DNA from 2 places in the Granulicella cerasi genome. Region 1 is predicted to be linked to the other one. Evidence: predicted binding sites of a transcription regulator. Region 1 holds the regulator's gene; the other holds the start of a gene.

Region 1 (9,967 bases):
CATCCGCGGTGGGGACGGCGAATTCGCCGAAGATGGGTGTTGCTCCGGGGCCGGTAACGATGGCTGCTTTCATGTCTGCTCTCCTTCAATCTGTCGCGCCGTAAAATGAACGTCGTTCAAGTAAATATAACACTGTTCAATTCGAGACGCGTTCGTTATGCTCGGAACATGAAGGTGAACCGGGAAATTTTGACGCGAACTGCGCTGCGTCTGCTGAACGAAGTAGGACTCGAGCAGTTGACGCTGCGGCGGCTTGGGAAAGAGTGTCAGGTGCAGGCGGCGGCGATGTACTGGCATTTCCCGAACAAAGAGGCGTTGATTGACGAGATGGCGACGCTGCTGCTTGCGGAGGCTGGCCCGGAAATGCTGCCGAAACGCGCTTCGGCTTCATGGAACGTCTGGATGACGCACTTCGGCGAGGGCTTGCGTGGGGCGCTGTTGCGCTGCCGCGATGGAGGTCGCATGGTAGTCGGCACGCGCCTGCGAAACACCGACTTCATCCGGTTGTCGGAGTCGCTTGCGAAGACGCTGGTAGACGCCGGATTTACCTTGCGGCAAGCGATCGTGCTGATGAGCACGGTGTATCACTACACGCTGAGTCTGGTGATCGAGGAGCAAGCGGTGTTCCCGGTGCCGGGCGAGCTATCGGCGGCCTATGATCTTGAGGCTCGCAGCGCAGCGTTGGCGGAGGCTGGACTGCCGCTGATGAAGCAGGCGGGGAGCGTGTTGTTTGAACGCTTCGACCGCCGCTATCGCGAGGGGCTGGCCTTGATTCTGGCGGGTGCAGAGATGCAGCTGCAGAAGCGCAACGGTTAGAGGAGTCCTAGAGCTTCCGGCCATTCGCTGGCGTGCGCAACGATGTGATCAGGTTCTGCGGCTGCCATGGCGTGCGGGGCCAACCCATAGCTGCAGCCGAGCGATCGAACGCCTGCCCGCCTGGCGGTGAGCACGTCGACGTCCGAATCACCGATCATGACGACTTCGTCGAGAGTGAGTCCCGGGAAGATCGCTCGAGCCTCGGCGAAGATCATCTGCAAGCCCTCGGGATCTGGCTTCTTCGTGGCGAAGCTGTCGCCGCCGTAATTTTGAAAGAAGAACGGTGAGAGTCCGAGTGCGTCGCAGATGGCGCGCGAGGGGCCGACGGGCTTGTTCGTCAGGACAGCCATCAGTACGTCGGGATGCTGCTCGCGCATGAGTGCCAGAGCGTCGTGGACACCGGGATACACGTAGGTATTGTCGAGCTTGTGAGTGCGGTAGTAGGTGAGGAAGAAGCTGAACGCTGTGCGGAAGAGGGCATCGTTGCTCGGCTCAAGGGAGTCAGCGTCGCCGGGATCTCCGAGCGCGCGACGAACGAGCATGGCAGCGCCGTCGCCGATGTAGCTGGCGATGGTGGCATTGGGCAACGCGGGCTTGCCCACATGCTCGAGCGTGGCGTTGATGGAGTTGCAGAGGTCGAGCGAAGAGTCGATCAGTGTGCCGTCGAGGTCGAAAACGAGAAGACGCAGAGCAGAGGCAGCCATGCCTCTAGTCTATGGCTTCGGCGCGGGACAGGTTCCTGTGGTCCAGGTGGCGGAGCCGATGAGCCAGCCACCTTCGGGGTTCGGCGTGTAGACAAAGCGGTAGTGTCCGCACTCATGGTGGGACACGCTGGTCTTCAGGTCGAAAATCGTTTCGTCGTAGCTGCCGTCTTCGCGGATCGAGGTGGCCTGCTTGGGCGTGCCTTCGCTGTAGTTTGAGATAACCGTAAGACTCAGTTGCGGGCGGAGGTGGTCGAAGGTGGAGGTGAAGAGCGCTTGTAGCGATGACTTACCGGAGACCGTCTGGCCCTTCGCGTCAGTCCAGCTCGCGTCCTGGGTGAAGAGAGGAAGCAGCGCTTCGGTACTGCGCGCATTCGTACCAGCAACGAAGTGCTGTCGTAGCGAGCTCGGCACTTCAATCGAGTCTTTGGACTGCTGCGCCGGGGCGATGCCTGGCGTGATGGCGGCGGCGAGAGTAACGCAAAGAAGGCGCATACACGAGTAGTATGCGCCCTCCAGTACCTGATGCGGGTGTTAAGGCGTGACTTCGATGTCGCCCGAGCCGGTGCGGAGGGAAAGCGGGGCGCTGCCGCTGTTGACCGTCGCTGTGAGGTGATGACGGTTGCCGTCGTCGCCGTTCTGATCGACACCCGGCATGTGGGCACGGATGCTACCTGAGCCGGTTGCGGCCTCAAGGCGGAACTGCGCGTTGCCACCGACGTGAAGGCGGATATTGCCGGAGCCCGAAGACGCTGAGGACGCGCCTTCGAGGTGGCCGTCGGCTTCGATTTCGCCGGAACCAGCGCGAAGGTCAAGGCTGCCACTGTAGCCGTGAATGCGGATATTCCCGGAGCCGGAGCGCGCCTTCACATTGCCTGGAGCAGTCTCTTCGAGTTCGATGTCACCCGAGCCCGCTTCGAGCTGAGCCGCGCCATGAATCTGGTGGGCGCGAATGTTGCCCGAGCCGGAAGATGCGGCGATGAAGCGGCCGACGCCGCCGTTGGATTCGATGTCGCCGGAACCGGAGCGGAGATTCAGCGCTGAGTTGCGGGGGACGCGGAGCTCGTAGTCGATGCTGATGTTGTTGTAACGTTCGCGGTCTTCGGATTCGCCGATGTGAACGGCATTGCCACTCTGCGTGATAGGCGGATTCGCGACGATCTGCGCGATGCGCTGGCGGACGTCGCCATGCGCGCCCCAGCCGGCATGGACGTGACCCACGACTTCAACGGAGGCGTCATCGGTGGGGGTGATGCGGATGTTGCCAGAACCGGTGGAGACGTAAACGTCGGGCTGCGCCGAAGCGGAGAGCGTGCGGCGGAAGGTGTCGTCGGCGTGTGCGGCGGTGGCCGTGAGACCTAGGGAAAGAGCGGCGAGCAGCAGGTGCTGTTTCATGGCAGATCCTTGGAATGACTTTGCGAAATCAGGTTACTGCGACGGCCCCGGAAGCGGCAAAGCCCCCAGACGCGGCATGTGTCTGGAGGCTTATACGCAGGCAAAGTGTAATTGGTTCCGCGAAATCAGGCGTATTTGCGGAGAATGCCGAGGACCTTGCCCTGAATCGTAACGCTGTCGGCAGAAGCGTAGATCGGAGCCATCTCGGTGTTCGAGGGTTGCAGGCGAATGAGATTGCCTTCGCGGTAGTACCGCTTGAGCGTGGCGTCGGTGTTGTCGACGAGGGCGACGACGATCTCGCCTTCGCGAGCGACGCGGGTACGCTCTACGAGGACGAAGTCGCCCGAGACGATATGCTCGTCGCGCATCGAATCGCCGCGGACCTCGAGCGCGAAGACCTCACGATTGCCGATGATGTCACCGAGAGAGATGGTTTCTGCGCTCTCGATGGCTTCGACAGGCTTGCCTGCGGCAATGCGGCCGAGGAGCGGAAGTCGTTCCACGGTCTTCTTAGCAGGGCGCTGCGGAATGACATCGATGGAGCGCGAACGGTTGTGTGCGCGCTGCAGGAGGCCTTTGCTCTGCAGGTTGGTGACGTGTTTGTGGACGGTGGCGAGGCTATTGAGGCCAAGTCCCGCAGCAATTTCCTCGTACGACGGCGAGTAGCCGTGGTTGGTCGTGAAACCGGCGAGGAAGTCGAGAACCTCTTTTTGCCTGCGCGTGATCGCCATAGCAACAGATTGTAGGGAATAAAAAGCGAATTGCAAGCGAAAATTTAGCGGAACCATCCTGGTAAAGAGTCCGGGCGTTCGTGACGTGGAGCGACATTTCCTGAATTGGAGCAACAAGCCATTTTCGTGGCTTCGCTTCGTAGCGCACTCAGCGATCTCCGCGAGAAGGTGGAGATGCGCCCTGATGAGGAATCTCGTTTGAGTCCTTCTGCATTGGTGGGCACGAAATTGAATCACTGAATGAGGAGTGGCGGCGAATGCGAGTGTTGGTGGTTGAGGATGATCGTGCATTGGGGATGTTTCTTCAGAAGGGCCTGAAGATCGAGGGCCATGAAGTGGCCTGGGTGGGCGATGGCGACGCCGCGATCGAGTTGGCGTCGACGGATGTGCCGGACCTGATCGTGCTTGATCTGAGCTTGCCACGGCGCGATGGTATGGAGGTGCTGACGGAGGTGCATCGCCGGCATCCGGAGACCTCGGTGCTGGTGCTGACGGGGCGAAGCCAGATTGATGAGCGCGTGCGTTGTCTTGATGCGGGAGCGGATGACTGCCTGCTGAAACCGTTCAGCTTCCATGAGTTGACGGCACGCTGTCGTGCGATTCTTCGCCGCCGCGCGCGAGCGGGAGACTCGTTTGTGCGTTTCGGTGGCGTGGAGATGAATCGCCTGGACCGCGTGGTGACGCGCGAGGGTGAGGTGATCGAGCTGACGGGCAAGGAGTTTGCGCTGCTTGAGTTTCTGCTGTTGCGTAAAGGTAAGGCGTGTGCGCGCGGTGAGTTGCTGCGCGAGGTGTGGCAGATGCCGGAGGACTCGCCGACGAATGTCGTCGATGTGTACATCAACTACCTGCGTCGCAAGCTCGCTATGCCTGAAGGCTCGGACGTGCAGGCCGTTTCGGTGATTGAGACCGTGCGCGGTGTGGGATATCGCATGGGCCTGGGCGAAAGCGTGGCGACGAAGAAGGCACCTGTAGCGGCAAGGGCTGAACATCAAGCGGGATATGCATGGAGTGCGTGATGGCGGATGCGCGGCAAGTGGATATGGAGTTGTTGAAGGCGATTGAGCGTGAGCTGCATGACCTTTGCCAGCCGGTGACTTCGTTGCAGTGCCGTTTGGAGCTGGGCAAGATGTGCGGTGACGAGGTCGCGCTGATCGAAGCGACAGATGGTGCGCTCGAGGATGCGGCCCGCATTTTTGAGGCTGTGGCGCGGATGAGATCGCGCCTGCAGGACGAGATGGCGAAGCGGGGCGAGGAGTAGTCGGCATGGCGGTGTGGAGCGGATCACAAGGAAAGACGGTGGTGCTGGCGAGCGCGGATGCGGCGTTGCGTCAGCGTTTGGGGCGGAGCCTCGCCGCGATGCGCTGGACGGTGTGCGAGGCCGCTGGCGGTGCCGAGGCGCTGGCGCAGATGGATGCGTCTCATGCGGAGGCGTTGGTGGTGGACCACTGGCTGCCTGACCTTGAAGCTGCTGAGTTTGCCGGGCAGGTTTCAGCGATGTACCCCGAGCTGGATGTGCTGCGTGTAGATGGTGATCCGGTGGAGGGTGCGACTCGATCCCCTCGGCGGCACGAACTACTCCATGCGCTGCGAGAGGCGTGGGAAGATCTTCCGCTTGCGCCTGTGGTGGATGTTGTGAGTCAGAGCGATGGTGCGGCTTGGATGAGCGCGCCGGTCACTGTGCCTGCGGGGCTCAATGCTGTGCTGCTCGGTGAGCCGGCGATTCGTGCGATGGTGTCGTCGAGCGTTGTGACGTTGGAAGTGAATGCGCAGTCGGAGACGTTGAATCCGATTGAGCTGCCAGGCATGGTGGGGCGAAGTGCGCTGATGCATGAGTTGGCGCGTCAGGTGCGGCTTGTCGCTCCGACGAACGCTACCGTGCTGATCGAGGGCGAGACAGGCACAGGTAAAGAGTTGGTCGCGCAGGCGGTGCATACGCTGAGCAAGCGCGCGGGTAAGCCATTCGCGGTGTTGAATTGCGCAGCCATTCCCGAGTCGTTGCTGGAGGCAGAGTTGTTTGGGCACACGCGCGGCGCTTTCACGGGTGCGGTGACTTCGCGCACCGGACGCATCGAAGCGGCGCACGGCGGCACGCTGTTCCTGGACGAGATCGGCGAGATGCCTCTGGCGTTGCAGGCGAAGATGCTGCGCTTTCTGGAGTGCGGTGAGTTGCAGCGCGTGGGTGAGAACGATGTGGTGCGCGTGGATGTTCGAGTGATTGCTGCGACGCATCAGATGCTTGAGAAGCGCGCAGCTGAAGGCTCGTTTCGACTGGATCTTTATCACCGGCTCGCAGTGTTTCCGATTGATGTGCCCGCATTGCGAGACCGGATGGAAGAACTCGATGTGTTGAGCGAATTCATTCTCGCCAAGCTTGGGGAGAGTGCTCCGAAGAAGCGGCTTTCTGCGGACGCCTTCGCGGTGCTGCAGCAATACGCGTGGCCGGGAAATGTGCGTGAGTTGGGACATGCGCTGCAGCGAGCGACGATTCTTGCAGGGGATCGTCCGGAGATTCTGCCGGAGGACATTCGTTTGAGCCGCACTCGGAGATGAAGTGGTTTCTAAGAAAGCTATACGCGGGGCACGACCCGCTAAGAAGGCGCTCACATGAGCGCCTTTCGCTTTGGCCGTCGCGATGCATCAGGAGTGTAGCGAAGCGAGGCAGAAGTGATGCAGATCGGATCGATTCTCAGTGAGGCTGTGGGGCGTTATCTGGACCTGACGACAGACCAGATGAAGTTGACGGCGTCGAACCTGGCGAACATTGATACGCCGGGATATAAGACGCAGGGCATCGACTTTGCGTCAGCGTTTTCGGGCGCGATCAAAAGCCTGGGTGACGATGCTTCGACGGTTTCGACACCGCAGGTGAGTGACGTGCAGGGACTCGTCGCTCGTGGTGATGGCAACAACGTATCGATGGACCGCGAGAGTCTCGATCTGGCAAAGGAACAGCTGCAGTTCCGCACCGGCGTTGAGTTTTTGAAGCATGAGTATTCGCGCACGATGTCTGCGATCCATGCGGATGCGAAGTAGGTAGAGGCGAGTGATGAACCTTTTTGGCGTCATGGACATTAGCGGATCGGCGTTGAAGGCTGAACGCATGCGCGCCGAGGTGAGCGCGGCGAACATGGCGAACGCTGAGACGACTCGTACGGCAGATGGCACGCCCTATCGCCGCCAGCAGGTGGTTTTCGAGAGTAATGATTTGCCGAGCTTTCGCAACGTGATGCAGGGACCGGTGAACATGCCCACGATGCTGTCGCGAGCAGGGTTGGATGACTCGTCTGCTGTTCCGGGTGGGGTGGCGATCAGCGCGGTGAGCAGTGATGATGCTGCTCCGTTGATGCGGTATGAGCCTGGACATCCTGACGCGGATGCGAATGGTTATGTGGCGTATCCGGATATCAATCCGGTGACAGAGATGGTGGACCTGATGGGGGCCTCGCGCGCCTACGGTGCGAACGCTTCTGCGTTGCAGGCGGAGAAGAGCATGGTGAGCGCTTCGCTGGACATCTTGAAGTAGGTACGGAAGAGAGGCTTCGATGATCGATGGAACGATGTCGCATTTGCTGCAACATGCCATGCAGAGCGAGCAGGTGCAAACCGCGCAGAGCGCTGTTTCTCCGAGTGGGGCAACAGCATTTGCGGGGGTGATGCATTCCATGATGCAGGAGAGCGCGGTGCTGGAGCAGAAGGCGAAGGACGCGGTGATGGGCGTCATGCAGGGAAACGGCGTGGAGCTGCACGACGCGATGATCGCAACGCAGAAGGCGGACATGAGTTTTGAGTTGGCACTGCAGGTGCGCAACAAAGCGGTCGCGGCGTACCAGACGATGATGGGCATGCAGTTTTAGCTGCAGGAAGATAGAAGACTTTGGCTGAGCAAACGACAACACCGGGTAGTGAGATCGCTCCGAAGCCCGCAGCATTGCAGGCGCTTGAGCGTGCGCGTGGAACGTGGGAGGGCCTCGCGCCGAAGACGCGTTCGCGACTGCTGCTCGGCGTCGTTGTGCTTGCGGCTGCATGTGCATTGGTGGGCTGGTGGAGCACGCGGACGGACTGGAAGACGCTGTACTCGGGCCTTGAAGGACGGGATCTTCAACAGGTGGAGCAGGAGTTGGCCGCTGCCGGCATCACGTATCAAACGACGAGTGATGGGAGTGGCGTGGAAGTTCCGGCACAGACGCTCGATAAGGCCCGTATGGAGGTCGCAGCGAAAGGAGCACCGCAGTCAGGGCGTCTCGGTTTCGAGCTGTTCGATAAGCCGAACTGGGTGGGTTCAGAGTTCGACGAGAAGGTGAATTATCAGCGCGCGCTTGAGGGTGAGCTTGAGCATACGATCGCAACGATTGGAGCTGTGCGATCTGCGCGCGTGCATCTGGTATTGCCGAAGGAGTCGTTGTTTGCGGACCAGCAGCAACCAGCGAAGGCCTCGGTGGTGTTGAAGTTGAAGCGTCCTGCGTTGAGCAAAGATGAGGTGGAGTCGATTCGTAACTTTGTGTCCAGTGCGGTGGAAGGGCTCTCTCCGCAACAGGTGACGCTGGTGGATGCGGATGGCCGCGTGAACCTCAGCGCACAGGGTGAAGGCATACAGGCCAGTACGGAAGAGCAGGCGCTCGCAGACAAGCTGGTCGCGATGCTGGAGCCGTTAGCGGGACGCGAGAACGTACGCGCGACGGTGAACATCAGCTATGACCAAAGCTCGCAGGAGCGGACGGATGAGGTGGTTGATCCTACGCAAGTAGTCGCGCTGCAGACGCAGAAGAGCCAGCAGGAGAGCGGTCCTGGTGGCGCAGCGAAAGCAAGTGGCGTTCCTGGCACGGCAAGCAATGCAGCGGTTTCTACGGGCGTGGAGGGGAAGCCACAGTTGCCGGTCTATCCGACTACGGCCCCGAATGCGCAGATGAGTCATCAGGAGTCCACGACCTATGCCGTGACGAAGCACACGCTGCATGAATCGACCGGACCGGGGCGCGTGGCACGCGTGACGGCCGCTGTGCTGATCAATGATCGCTCGCAACGTGAGGGCAGCGGAGCGTCGACGCATACGGTCTGGCATGCGCGCACCGCGGAGGAAATGCGACGACTGGAGCAACTGGCGCAAGCCGCGGTGGGCTTCGATGTGAAGCGAGGGGACTCGGTGGTGCTGCAGAACATAGCGTTCTCGGCGAATGCACCGGAGCCTGCGTTGGGCGCATGGGACAGAACGAGCGGTGAAGTGAAGGAGTTGATGCGTGCACAGCCCGAGATGCTTCGCGACTTTGGTGCGGCGTTGATGGGAGTGTTGCTACTGGCGTTTGTGGTGCGGCCTGTAGCGACGCAGGTTGTTCGCTTGCTCGAGGAGGCGCGAGTCGATCGCCACGCGTTGCCGTCAGTGAAGTTGCAGGAGGCTCCGGCGATAGCAGCGGGTGATACGGAGCCGATGGGATTGGAATCTCCCGCAAACTCGCGTCGATCGGCGATCGATGCGAATGGCGTGCTGGAGTACATCACCGCGCATGTGAAGAAAGAACCGCAGCAGACGACGCGGCTGATCGAGGCGTGGATCGCAGAAGGCAAAGGAGCAAAAGGATGACGCAGGCGATGGTGCCGAACATGATGGTGGAGCCGCTGTTATTGCCGGTTGAAGGCTTTGAGCCAGCAGAGATGCCGGGATTGCGTAAAGCGGCGATCCTGATGCTGGCACTCGGCGATGAGCTGGTGAAGGACATTCTTCCTAGGCTCGCCCCGCGCGATGTGCAGCGGCTGACAGACGAGATCACGATGCTGGCTGACGTTCCCGCGCCCGTCTTGACGCAGGTGGCGACGGAGTTCTACGGACTGCTGGAGACGCAACAGTTTATGGTGCGCGGCGGTCGTGAGTACGCGGAGCGTGTGTTGACGGACGCTTTCGGCGCCGCGCGCGCGAAGGACATGATGAACGAAGTGCGCGAGATGCAGGAGCGCACAACAGGCGACATCGCGGTGCTGCGCGAGATGGACCCCCAGCAGTTGAGCAAGTTTCTGGAGAATGAGCATCCGCAGACGATTGCCCTCGTTCTGGCGCATCTGGAGCCGGAGCGAGGATCGACGCTGCTCATGTCTTTGCAGCCTCAGCTAAGAGTCGAGGCTGTTCGGCGCTTGGCCGAGATGCGACATTTCTCGCCGGAGATGGCTTCGAAGGTTGCGCTTGTCCTGGCTCGCAGGATGGATTCGCTGGGCTCCAGCGGTCGGCGTTCTTACTCAGGATTCAAGTCGGTAGCGGACCTGCTCAATCGCATGGACCAGAATGTGAGCCGCACGATCCTGGAGGGCATCGAGCAGCAGGAACCGAAACTCGCGATC
Region 2 (9,967 bases), on a different contig from region 1:
CACTGGCCACGTGAACCACGACGAGAAACAGAACGAAACCGCGGTCCTCAGCGGTGAGGCGATGATCGACGCCTACATCATCGACTCCATCGTGAAGCTCGCCTCCTACCGCGAACGCCCCGACATGGACAACGCCCGCGGTAACTTCTACCAGACCTCGGCGGGTTATAACTCGTCCTTCATCTCAGGCCACGCGATGAACGTGTGGTCGGCCTCAGCAGTGATCGCCGCCGAGTACCCGAATCCGTGGATGCAGGCCGCCGTTTATACCGCAGCCACCAGCGTCAGCGTGAACCGCGTGCTCGCACTCAAACACTTTCCCACCGATGTGCTGCTCGGCTCCGCCGGAGGATGGCTCATCGGACACTACGTCGTGCGCGCTCATCATCGCACGCCCATCTATCGCCGCCACGCCGTCGCGCGAATTACCACCGCCACAGTGCAGCCGACTCCGCCGACTATGGCGCAGTACCTGCCGGCACGGGAGCGGTAGCCACCGCTGGCGAGATCGGTACCGGAGACAGCGGGCACGTCGTCGGCAGCACCGTCGCCAGCTTCTCGTCTTCGATGCGGAAGTCCAGCTTGCGCTTGCCGTCCGCACCCGACGTGATGTGGAAGATGTAGATCGTGTCGTAGTCGCTGTTGTGCCAGTGCGGCGCGCCCCCGGGGCTTTGTCCGAAGGCTGAGAGCACCTCCTCCGCAAACTTGCGCGCCGCCAGATGCTCCCAGGAAACCACGATCAGCGCATGAGAGTGTTCGGGCTTGAGCAACTCCGCCTGAAGCTTGCCGATATGCGTCGCGCCAATCTGCGCATTCACCGGCATCCCAAGCGCAATCGCATACGGCTCAATGGTGATCAGCGGTCGAATGTAGGAGTACTTCGTCGCGAACGGAAGGAAGTTGCCTTCCGTCGTCTGGTCCGCAGGATCGGGGGCGAAAATCTCCGTCGGCTTGCCGTACTTCGCCAACACCGCAGGCAGCGCCAGCGCGCGGTTCAAACCCTGACAATTCAGCTGCCCTGCAGGATTCGACACAGGCTTCTCACCATGCCGAATCATGACAATCGTCTCGTCCGTATTCGGCGGCCCCGTTTGTGCAGCGTGCTGCGCCGCATGAGAGATCGGAGGCATCATCAGGAACGACATGCCACACAGCGCGATCCACCTGCCCGTCGATTCTCCGAAACGCATAGTCCACCTGGCTCGTCCGTAGATTAGCCTCGTGCGAGACCGGGACATTGTCTGTTAGGACGCGCATTGCGCCGCGACGGTTTGCGCGCGACCGACGACATTTTCGTCGCAGCCTCTCGCGGCCACGTCCTGATCTTCAACCAGACCACAGCGCGAACAATGAGAGTCGATGTCGAAGGAACGCCCGATCGAGAGCCGCAACACCAGGCAGAGAGACGCGATCCGCGCGGCCCTCACCCTCGCCAACCGCCCGCTGTCTCCCGAGGAGATCTTCGCTGCAGCGAAGTCCGAGGTAACCGGCATCAGCCTCACGACGGTCTATCGCAATATCACTGCACTGTGGCACCAGAACTGGCACCTGACAAAAACGAGAGGCTCGCAGTATGCGAGCCTCTATCGTCGTAACTTATTGAAAGTAATGGCGGACAGGGAGGGATTCGAACCCCCGGTAACCTTGCGGCTACGTCTGATTTCGAGTCAGGTGCATTCAACCGGGCTCTGCCACCTGTCCGTCTGAAGGTTATTTTAGCGCAAGTTGGTGTGTGGGAAAAGCCACACCACCAACTTGCCTAACCTCTTCTGCTCGGAGCACTAAGCCTGTCCGCGACGACCGCGAACCACAGCCTCTGCCTGAGCAGCGCCTTCCGTCGGAATTTCAGGAATCTCAACCTCCGTCGAAGCCTTGATGTTCAGCTTCTTGCGAAGTTCCGCATCGATGCGTCCGAAGATCTCCTTGTTTTCCTTCAGGAAGTTACGAACATTCTCTCGACCCTGACCGATACGCTCGCCCTGGAACGAGTACCATGCACCCGACTTGTCCACGATGTTATTCACCACCGCGAGGTCCAGCGTGTCGCCTTCGCGCGAGATACCCTCGCCGTAAAGAATGTCGAACTCAGCGTCGCGGAACGGCGCTGCGACCTTGTTCTTCACGATCTTTACCTTCGTGCGCGAACCGACGACAACGTCGCCTTCCTTCACAGCACCAATGCGGCGAATGTCGATACGCACCGACGAATAGAACTTGAGCGCCCGTCCGCCGGTCGTCGTTTCAGGGTTGCCGAACATGACGCCGATTTTCTCGCGGATCTGGTTGATGAAGATCAGGCAGGTGCGCGACTTCGCGACCGTACCGGTCAGCTTACGCAGAGCCTGCGACATCAGTCGTGCCTGCAGACCAACGTGCGAATCACCCATCTCGCCATCGAGTTCAGCCTTCGGCACCAGCGCCGCAACCGAGTCGACTACGAGCACGTCAATCGCGCCCGACTTCACCAACGCTTCAGTGATCTCCAAAGCCTGCTCGCCGTAATCCGGCTGCGAAACCAGCAGGTTGTCGGTGTCCACACCGAGTTTCTTGGCATAGATCGGATCAAGCGCATGTTCCGCGTCCACAAATGCTGCGAGGCCGCCCATCTTCTGCGCTTCTGCGATGATCTGCAGCGTGATCGTCGTCTTACCCGAGGATTCCGGCCCGAAGATCTCCACCACACGACCGCGGGGCACTCCACCTACTCCCAGCGCTGCGTCGAAGGAGATCGAACCCGTGCCAATGACCGAAATGGGAACGATCGCATCCTTGGCGCCCAACCGCATTACGGAACCTTTGCCAAACTGCTTTTCAAGCTGGGAAAGGGCTGAATCTATTGCTTTGTTGCGATCGTCTGCCACGGGGTTTCTCCTTATCAATGCCACGCAATCAGCTCATGGTGGGGTCAGCAATTCGGAGTCTAGCACCGAAACAGAACAGGAGCAAAAGAAAAGCGAAAACCTTTCTGCGGAAAACTCCTCCGAAACCGCTCGCGATACTCTAAACATCAACCACATGCAGCCACGCTACAAATATCTCGACGCCCTGACGACGACCTTCGTCGTGATCCTGCTGGTCGCCAATCTGGTCGCGCAGAAACTCGTTCGCCTCGGGCCGTTCGGGCCCATTCCGGCGTTCACCACCTCGGGCGCGATGGTGCTCTTCCCTATCACGTACATTTTCGGCGACATCTTTACCGAGATATACGGCTACGCCGCGAGCCGTCGCGCCATCTGGCTCGGCTTCTGCGGCACGGCGCTGATGTACGGTGTCTCCGCGCTGGTGATCGCGTTGCCCGCCGATCCGGAGTTTCGCAACCAGCAGGCGTTCGTGACCGTGTTTGGCATCCTGCCGCGTCTGCTGGTCGCCTCGCTCGTGGCCTTCTGGGCCGGCGAGTTCGCCAACAGCTTTACGATGGCGCAGTTGAAGCTGCTCACCAAGGGTCGCTGGCTCTGGACGCGCACCGTCGGTTCGACGGTCGTGGGCCAGGCTGTGGATACGACGCTGGTGATCTTCATCGCCTTTAGCGGCCGCGTGTCCTGGCACAAACTCGTCAGCATCATTGTGACCGGCTACATCTTGAAGGTCATTTACGAGGTGCTGATGACGCCGTTCACCTACCTCGTCGTCAACGGCCTCAAGCGCGCGGAAGGTGTGGATGCTTTCGACACCAGCACGAACTTCAATCCGTTCAAGTTCGGTGGCCGTGATGCAGCCTAAGGCCAGCAGCTCCGAGCAAAAAGCCTCGACGCGAAGAGCGCAAAGGACGCTAGAGTACGCCACGGCATCCTTCGCGTCCCTTGGCGATCGTGGCGTCCTTTGCGTCGAGGCGCTCTCTTCCCATGCCGCAATCTTAGCGGCAGCTAGAACTTATTTACCCGTCGGAATATCCCATCTCGCAAGCGCTCGACGTTGAAGTTGATCAGCAGTCCGAGCCGGCGATCCGACAACTTAAGATAGGAAACGAGCTGCGCCAAATGCACCGGCGCGACAGTCTCCACAGACTTGATCTCAAGCACGAGTTCGTTTTCAACAAGGATGTCGATCTTGAATCCTACATCTGCCAGCTTCACGCCTTCATACACGACGGGCACCGGAACTTCGGTCCGGAACGCAAGACCAGCCTTCGCCAACTCAAATAGAAGACACGCCACATAGGCACTCTCGAGCATCCCGGGGCCAAAGGTCGAGTGCACACGAAAGGCTGCATCCAGCACAGTCTTCGCTAGCTCATTGAGGCGTTCGTTCTCCATCACCGCTGCAACAGATCCACCGGCACATTCACATCCTGAATCCGGAACAACTCACCCAGCGCCGGATGCCTGCGCGCCACCGCGCGATACATCTCCCACGCCACGCGGCGATAGCTGTAGTGCCCCGCGATCCCCGAACGCAGCTCGGCGATATACAGCGACTCCGCGAAGTCCATCTTGAACATCGCGCGACAGCGCGTGCCCATCGGCAACAGATACGCCGCGTTCGCCTGCGCATCCGGGCTTTCGCTCGCCAGCGCGTCGCGGTACGCCAGGTGCGCCGCATCCATCGACTGCTTGTACGCCGCCGCCAGCCCTGCTTCTTCCAGCGTCGGCTGCCCCGGGCACACCGGCTCTTCGTAGCCATGCAGGTCCGTGAAATCCTGAATCAACTGCACGCAGCGACGGTGGCGATGCATGTCGCGGAAGCCGCCAATGTCCATCAGAATGTCGAAGCGGAACCCATCGCCCGACTGGAAGCCGCGCAGCAACTCATCATGCTTGCCACGATGCCGCGCCGCCAGATGAATAATCTCGTTGCGCCGCTTCTCGCCGATCGCGCCCACCGTGCCGCGCAACTGGCGGTACGAGTAGTGGCAATACGGATACAGCAGCGAGGTCGCGATCTCGACCTCCATGTCCTCGTCATCGTCCAGCAGGTCCACCAGCGGCGCGCCGTAGATCGGCTGATCGCCCATCAACTCCTTCGCCGCCTGGCGCAGCTCACTGCGCGACTCCATCTGATACTGGTTCGGCTCCGCATACTTCACCAGCGTCGGAGCGACACGCACCTCGGGCATCAGGTCCTTCAGAATCTCCGTCGTCGCTTCCTGCGGCACAATGCCCTCGCCCGCCATCTGCTCCAGACGATCACGCTGCACGTTCCACGCCGGCGAGCTTGCCGCCGAACGCAGCTTCTGCCCCAACTCGCGCACCTCAGCCAGGCGGCTCGACAACAGACGCGACACCTGCGTCTCCAGCGTGCGAGCGTTCACAATCTGCCCCAGCGACGTGTTCGTCGAGAGCGGCAACAAGTACCGCGCCACGTCAAACGCTCGCGCCTTCAGCGTGCGCTTGTACTGGTCCTCGCGCATCTCCTCAGGCTTCGGCAACGCCTTCGCCAGTGCATCAAACATGCCAAGGCTCAGCTCATCGTAAGACTTGAACAACGCCTCAATCGACGCGGTGTAACGCGCACGCTCTTCGCCCTGCAACTTCGGCGTATACCAGCCCGAGCGGCGGAAGTCCTGATAGCGTGTCGAGCGCTCCTGCCCATCCCAGCGAGACTCGTCCACCAGCGCAATCGCCGCGAGCATCGACAGCCTTTCGATCGCAAACGGAATGTGCGCGAGGTCGGCAATCGAGCGATGCCCGTACTGGAAGTAGAAGGTGTTGAGAAACTGCTCCGCGCGCTGCGAGCTGATCTCCGCCAGCGACTCGCGCATCGTCAACGCCGAGCGCGAATACTTCGCCATCGCATACGCGAGCACTTCGGGTTCTGCGCCGTAGATGGCGTAAACGTCGGTCGAGTTTTCGGGGGAGGAGAGTTCGTCGAATTCGTTGTCGGGCATGACTGACAGAAAGGATATCGCCTTTACCCAAGCACCCCCGACCGATTTTTCCACCGCCCAAAATCACCCAGCTACGAGCGACATCTCAGAGCGCTATTCCAACCCGACTCAAACCTCACAACCCACAACTCGAAACTCGAAACTCGAAGCAAACACGGCGATCACACAAGGTCTTACAGCGGCGACCTTACCCAACCCTCTCGGGTGCCCCATCCGGACGCGCACTTGCGGACGGGTGGGCAGCACTCCCGCCCGCACAGCACCGGCAGCAAGTGGTCTAATACCCAAGTACACATTCATTCAGGAGTTCTACAAATGAGCCATCTCGCTGGCAAAGTCGCCCTCGTCACCGGAGCCTCGCAAGGCATTGGCCGCGCCATCGCGCTCGACCTCGCAGCCCAGGGCGCGACCGTAGCGCTCGCCGCGCGCAGCGAAGCCAAGCTCGCCGACGTTGCCGCAGAGATCGCCGCCGCCGGTGGCACCGCCCGCGCCTACGCGCTCGACGTCGCCAGCGAAGACTCCATCAAGGCCGCCGCCAAGCAGATCATCGCCGACCTCGGCACCGTCCACATCCTCGTCAACAACGCCGGCATCACCAAGGACGGCCTCGCCCTCCGCATGAAGCTCGCCGACTTCAACGACGTGCTCAACACCAATCTCACTGGCGCCTTCCTGCTCACGCAGGCCGTCATCTCGGCCATGATGAAGAACCGCTGGGGCCGCATCATCAACATCACCTCTGTGGTGGGCGAAACCGGCGCCGCCGGTCAGGTCAACTACTCCGCTTCGAAGGCCGGCATGATCGGCATGACGAAGTCCTTCGCCCGCGAGTTCGCCTCGCGCGGCATCACGGTGAACGCGGTCGCCCCGGGCTTCATCGAAACCCCGATGACCCACGTCCTCACCGACGACCAGAAGACCGGCATCCTCTCGCAGATCCCGCTGGCCCGCTACGGCGCCGACTCCGACATCGCCGCCGCCGTCACCTTCCTCGCCAGCGACAACGCCGGCTACATCACCGGCCACACCCTCGACGTCAACGGCGGCATGTACATGGGGTAAGACGAAACGCCGTTCTCATAAGTGACGAGAACGGCGTTTGTCAGTACTAATGCCCTGAGATCAGTTCAGATCTCGCTCGGTGAGCGCATCGACCTTGAAGTCATCAACCGCCTTGCGGATCGAAGCTTCTCTAACCATCAGTTGAAGCATTCTTCCAGTTGGTCAACACCCCAAATTTGCTTAGCAAGAGCAAAGTAGAACTCGCTCCGGAGTGCGATTGCCGCCGCGTCCGCAATCGGGATATGGTCACAGGATACTCCGCTCGTCTGCGAAAACTTTGTCCAGTTGGGCTGGTTCAGATAGAAGGACTGAGTGAGAGTCTGAGCGAGAATATTCTCATTAGAATACCGGGCCAGCTTCATCGTGTAATCCATGTCTTTCATAGAACGATTTCTTCCGCGTGGAAGCAGGATGAGGCCGCCTATCGAATTTCGAACAGTCTCAAATTCTGATTTGGATGTAAAAGGTAATCTGCTCGCGGCTTTCAGCTCTTCATTGACCTTTTCAAAAGCGTTCGGCAAGAGATGTTCTACGTCAAACGTTTTGTCATTCTTCGTTCTGTCAATGTACGCGGCAAAGCCAACTGCTGTTCCTAATTCCATACTCTCTTCAAGTTCATTGGTCAGACGCGACAGGAGATGAAGCAGATCTTGGCGCTTCAATTTGTCATAAGTAGCAAGCTTGATTGAGTCCAACTGGTCTTTTTCGGCGACGATAAGCTGATGGAGCTTAGATTTCAGATCGGTTAGCGGCAGGTCCCGTACTTGCTTGGCAACGTCGAAAATGATGTCGCGAATGTTGTCATATGTGTTCTCTTTGCCGTTCAATATGCGAACGGTAGCGAGATAATCCAAGTAGAAGCTAATCGCTCTAATCTTCTTCGCTGCAACCGTCTGAGTATCGTCTTTCCTGACAGAACTCAGTATCACCATGGCTTGAAGTGTTAAACCCCGCGCTCCGTTGTAATAAACGTGTGGCAGGTCGTCGGTTGCTGTGCGCTCCGCAAGCTTTATCTGAACGTACAAGTCTACGTAGTAGGGTAATGATTCCGTAATTAAATTTGAGAAGTCGTCACTGTTGGAGAGGGGCACTTCTTCTTTGCGATCCATAAGCCACCTATGATAACTATCGCCCACTACCTCAAAGTCTCCCGGAGAATCGCCGCTCTTCTTGCCGCGGATGGTTTTGGCATATTTAGATCGAATCCACGTCTTGAAGAAGTTAGAATCTTCGTCACTGCCCAAATCCTTGAGTTTCTTCATGGACTTGGTCCAGATCTCATGAGCTTTACGGTTGTCTCCGTCGTTATGGATGCTAGATAGCAAAAATCCCTTCAGTAGATCTATCGGGCTGAGCTTTAGTCCGCGATCATTCATGGTCACGAAAACCTTATGACCGTCCTGCTCTCGGGGAACACCGATTTCGAAGAGGTAGACGCATTCGGTTAGATAGTCAAAGAATTGCGGTAGTAATGTAGTGTCGATGATTTCGTTTGCCATTAGGACATCAATTTTTTGAAAGAGCTCCCAGAGTTGCAGCGTTCCAGAATCTTTGTTCGGAATTGAATCCACGTTGGCTGCTAAATCGTCGATGTCAAGCGGTCCGTCGATGAGCAACTCGAAGAGCTTCTTCCGAGGTGCATCCATATCTAGATTGAACTCACTTTCACCTGCGACCCGCCTCCTGATCGGCTGTTCTAGCGATGAGATGCCAGAATCCGGTGACTTGCGCGAGAAGCGTTGAGCCCAGCACAGGAGCATGCTTAACGTCGTTATCCGCTGCTGGCCATCTACAATGGCCTTGCCACCCTTTTCGACTGGAGTCGTAATTATCGTGCCGAGAAAATAAGGTTCATACCCGAGAACGTCCCGTCTTCCGTCGCCTGGCTTTCGCGCCGAGAGGAATGCTTCTTGGACATCGTTTAGGAGATCCTCGAGATGCTTATATTCCCATTTGTAATCCCTCTGGTATGTCGGCAGGACAAACTTTTGCTGTAGACAAGTATTTACCGTTTTTCGGTCGAACGTAATTTGCATCTGAACCTCAGCTGGATTGCGTTACAAGTATACCTACGATTGCCTCTGTACTGATAAGTCGGCTTGTCGTCTCTAGCGCTTATACGTGCGTCTCCCGCATCCCCAACACCCCCGCCACACCGAAGCACACTACCAGCCACAGCAGCACGTTGATCACCAGCACCACCATCGTCCCGACCGGGCCGATCTTGCGCGTGCGGAGCGGCGTCACCTTGCCGTGATCCACCTCGTAGATCATCCCCGCCTCGCCGTCGCCCATGGTGTAGAGATCCACCCGCTGGTGCTGCTCGCCAAGCTGCTTCACCGAGATCACCCAGCTTGCCTCGCCCGGTAGCTGCATCTTGCGTGTCTGCTCCTCCACCCACTTCTGTCGCTCCGGAGTCACCTGAAAACTGCAGCCCGCACCCGTCGGCGCGCTGTGCTCCAGCGCCGCCCACGGCACCGTCTCCACGTGGTCGCCGCACACGAGCAACAACGGCGCGGTGCTCTTCGGATCAAACGGGCGCGTAAACACATACCGCCCTGCGATTGCAAAAGAAACCGGAAACAGCGCCACAAACAGCCCCAGACACAACACAGCTACAACAAATCTCTTCATACTCTCCACTCAAACCTTCGGCCCAAACGGCCGGGTTATTTGCCGGCGCGCTCGCGGTTCGCCTCAATCGCCTGCCGATTTTTCGCCGCCCATTGCGAGAGCGGCAGCAGCGCCGCGCGCAGCGTCTGGCCCAACTCCGTCAACTCGTAGTCCACCCGCGGCGGTACGCTCGGAAACAGCGTCCTCGTCACAATTCCATCTACCTCAAGCCGCTTCAGGGTCAGCGTCAACATCCGCTGCGAGATGCCGCCGACGCGCCGCTGCAGCTCGTTGTAGCGCAGCGAACCGCGCGCCAACTCGCCCACAACACGGATCGTCCACTTGTCGCCGACGCTCGCCAGTACATCCGTCAGGCCCTTGCAACTCCTCGGCGGCAGCGGCGCCAGAGGCACAGAAATGTTCGTTTCGCTCAAGAAAGTGCCTTCTTGTGGAGGAATTCCCCACACA

Evidence for each region. Region 1 encodes LexA, which represses DNA repair genes until DNA is damaged. Its sites were predicted from a motif close to CANTTCGCTTTTTATTCGC; they were not measured.
Region 2: a site for LexA is predicted at 2,943-2,961, ahead of recA (recombinase RecA). Genes of this name have one in related genera too.

What each region holds. Positions count from the first base shown of each region.
Region 1 covers NZ_JAGSYD010000004.1:169,816-179,782, forward strand. Annotated here, with positions in the region: gene OHL11_RS14300 (quinone oxidoreductase family protein) at 1-73, opposite strand, end outside; gene OHL11_RS14305 (TetR/AcrR family transcriptional regulator C-terminal domain-containing protein) at 175-816, shown strand; gene OHL11_RS14310 (HAD family hydrolase) at 813-1,520, opposite strand; gene OHL11_RS14315 (YybH family protein) at 1,530-2,012, opposite strand; gene OHL11_RS14320 (DUF4097 family beta strand repeat-containing protein) at 2,052-2,912, opposite strand; gene lexA (transcriptional repressor LexA) at 3,038-3,643, opposite strand; gene OHL11_RS14330 (response regulator transcription factor) at 3,901-4,659, shown strand; gene OHL11_RS14335 (hypothetical protein) at 4,656-4,901, shown strand; gene OHL11_RS14340 (sigma 54-interacting transcriptional regulator) at 4,907-6,193, shown strand; gene OHL11_RS14345 (flagellar basal body rod protein FlgB) at 6,311-6,676, shown strand; gene flgC (flagellar basal body rod protein FlgC) at 6,690-7,166, shown strand; gene fliE (flagellar hook-basal body complex protein FliE) at 7,186-7,497, shown strand; gene fliF (flagellar basal-body MS-ring/collar protein FliF) at 7,518-9,218, shown strand; gene fliG (flagellar motor switch protein FliG) at 9,215-9,967, shown strand, end outside.
Region 2 covers NZ_JAGSYD010000006.1:58,576-68,542, reverse strand. Annotated here, with positions in the region: gene OHL11_RS16545 (phosphatase PAP2 family protein) at 1-493, shown strand, start outside; gene OHL11_RS16540 (hypothetical protein) at 459-1,190, opposite strand; partial or broken gene OHL11_RS16535 (transcriptional repressor) at 1,360-1,530, shown strand; tRNA gene OHL11_RS16530 (tRNA-Ser) at 1,610-1,701, opposite strand; gene recA (recombinase RecA) at 1,782-2,861, opposite strand; gene OHL11_RS16520 (queuosine precursor transporter) at 3,016-3,720, shown strand; gene OHL11_RS16515 (GxxExxY protein) at 3,864-4,253, opposite strand; gene OHL11_RS16510 (FAD-dependent thymidylate synthase) at 4,253-5,824, opposite strand; gene fabG (3-oxoacyl-[acyl-carrier-protein] reductase) at 6,140-6,886, shown strand; gene OHL11_RS16500 (DUF262 domain-containing protein) at 7,024-8,922, opposite strand; gene OHL11_RS16495 (hypothetical protein) at 9,002-9,520, opposite strand; gene OHL11_RS16490 (winged helix-turn-helix transcriptional regulator) at 9,556-9,933, opposite strand.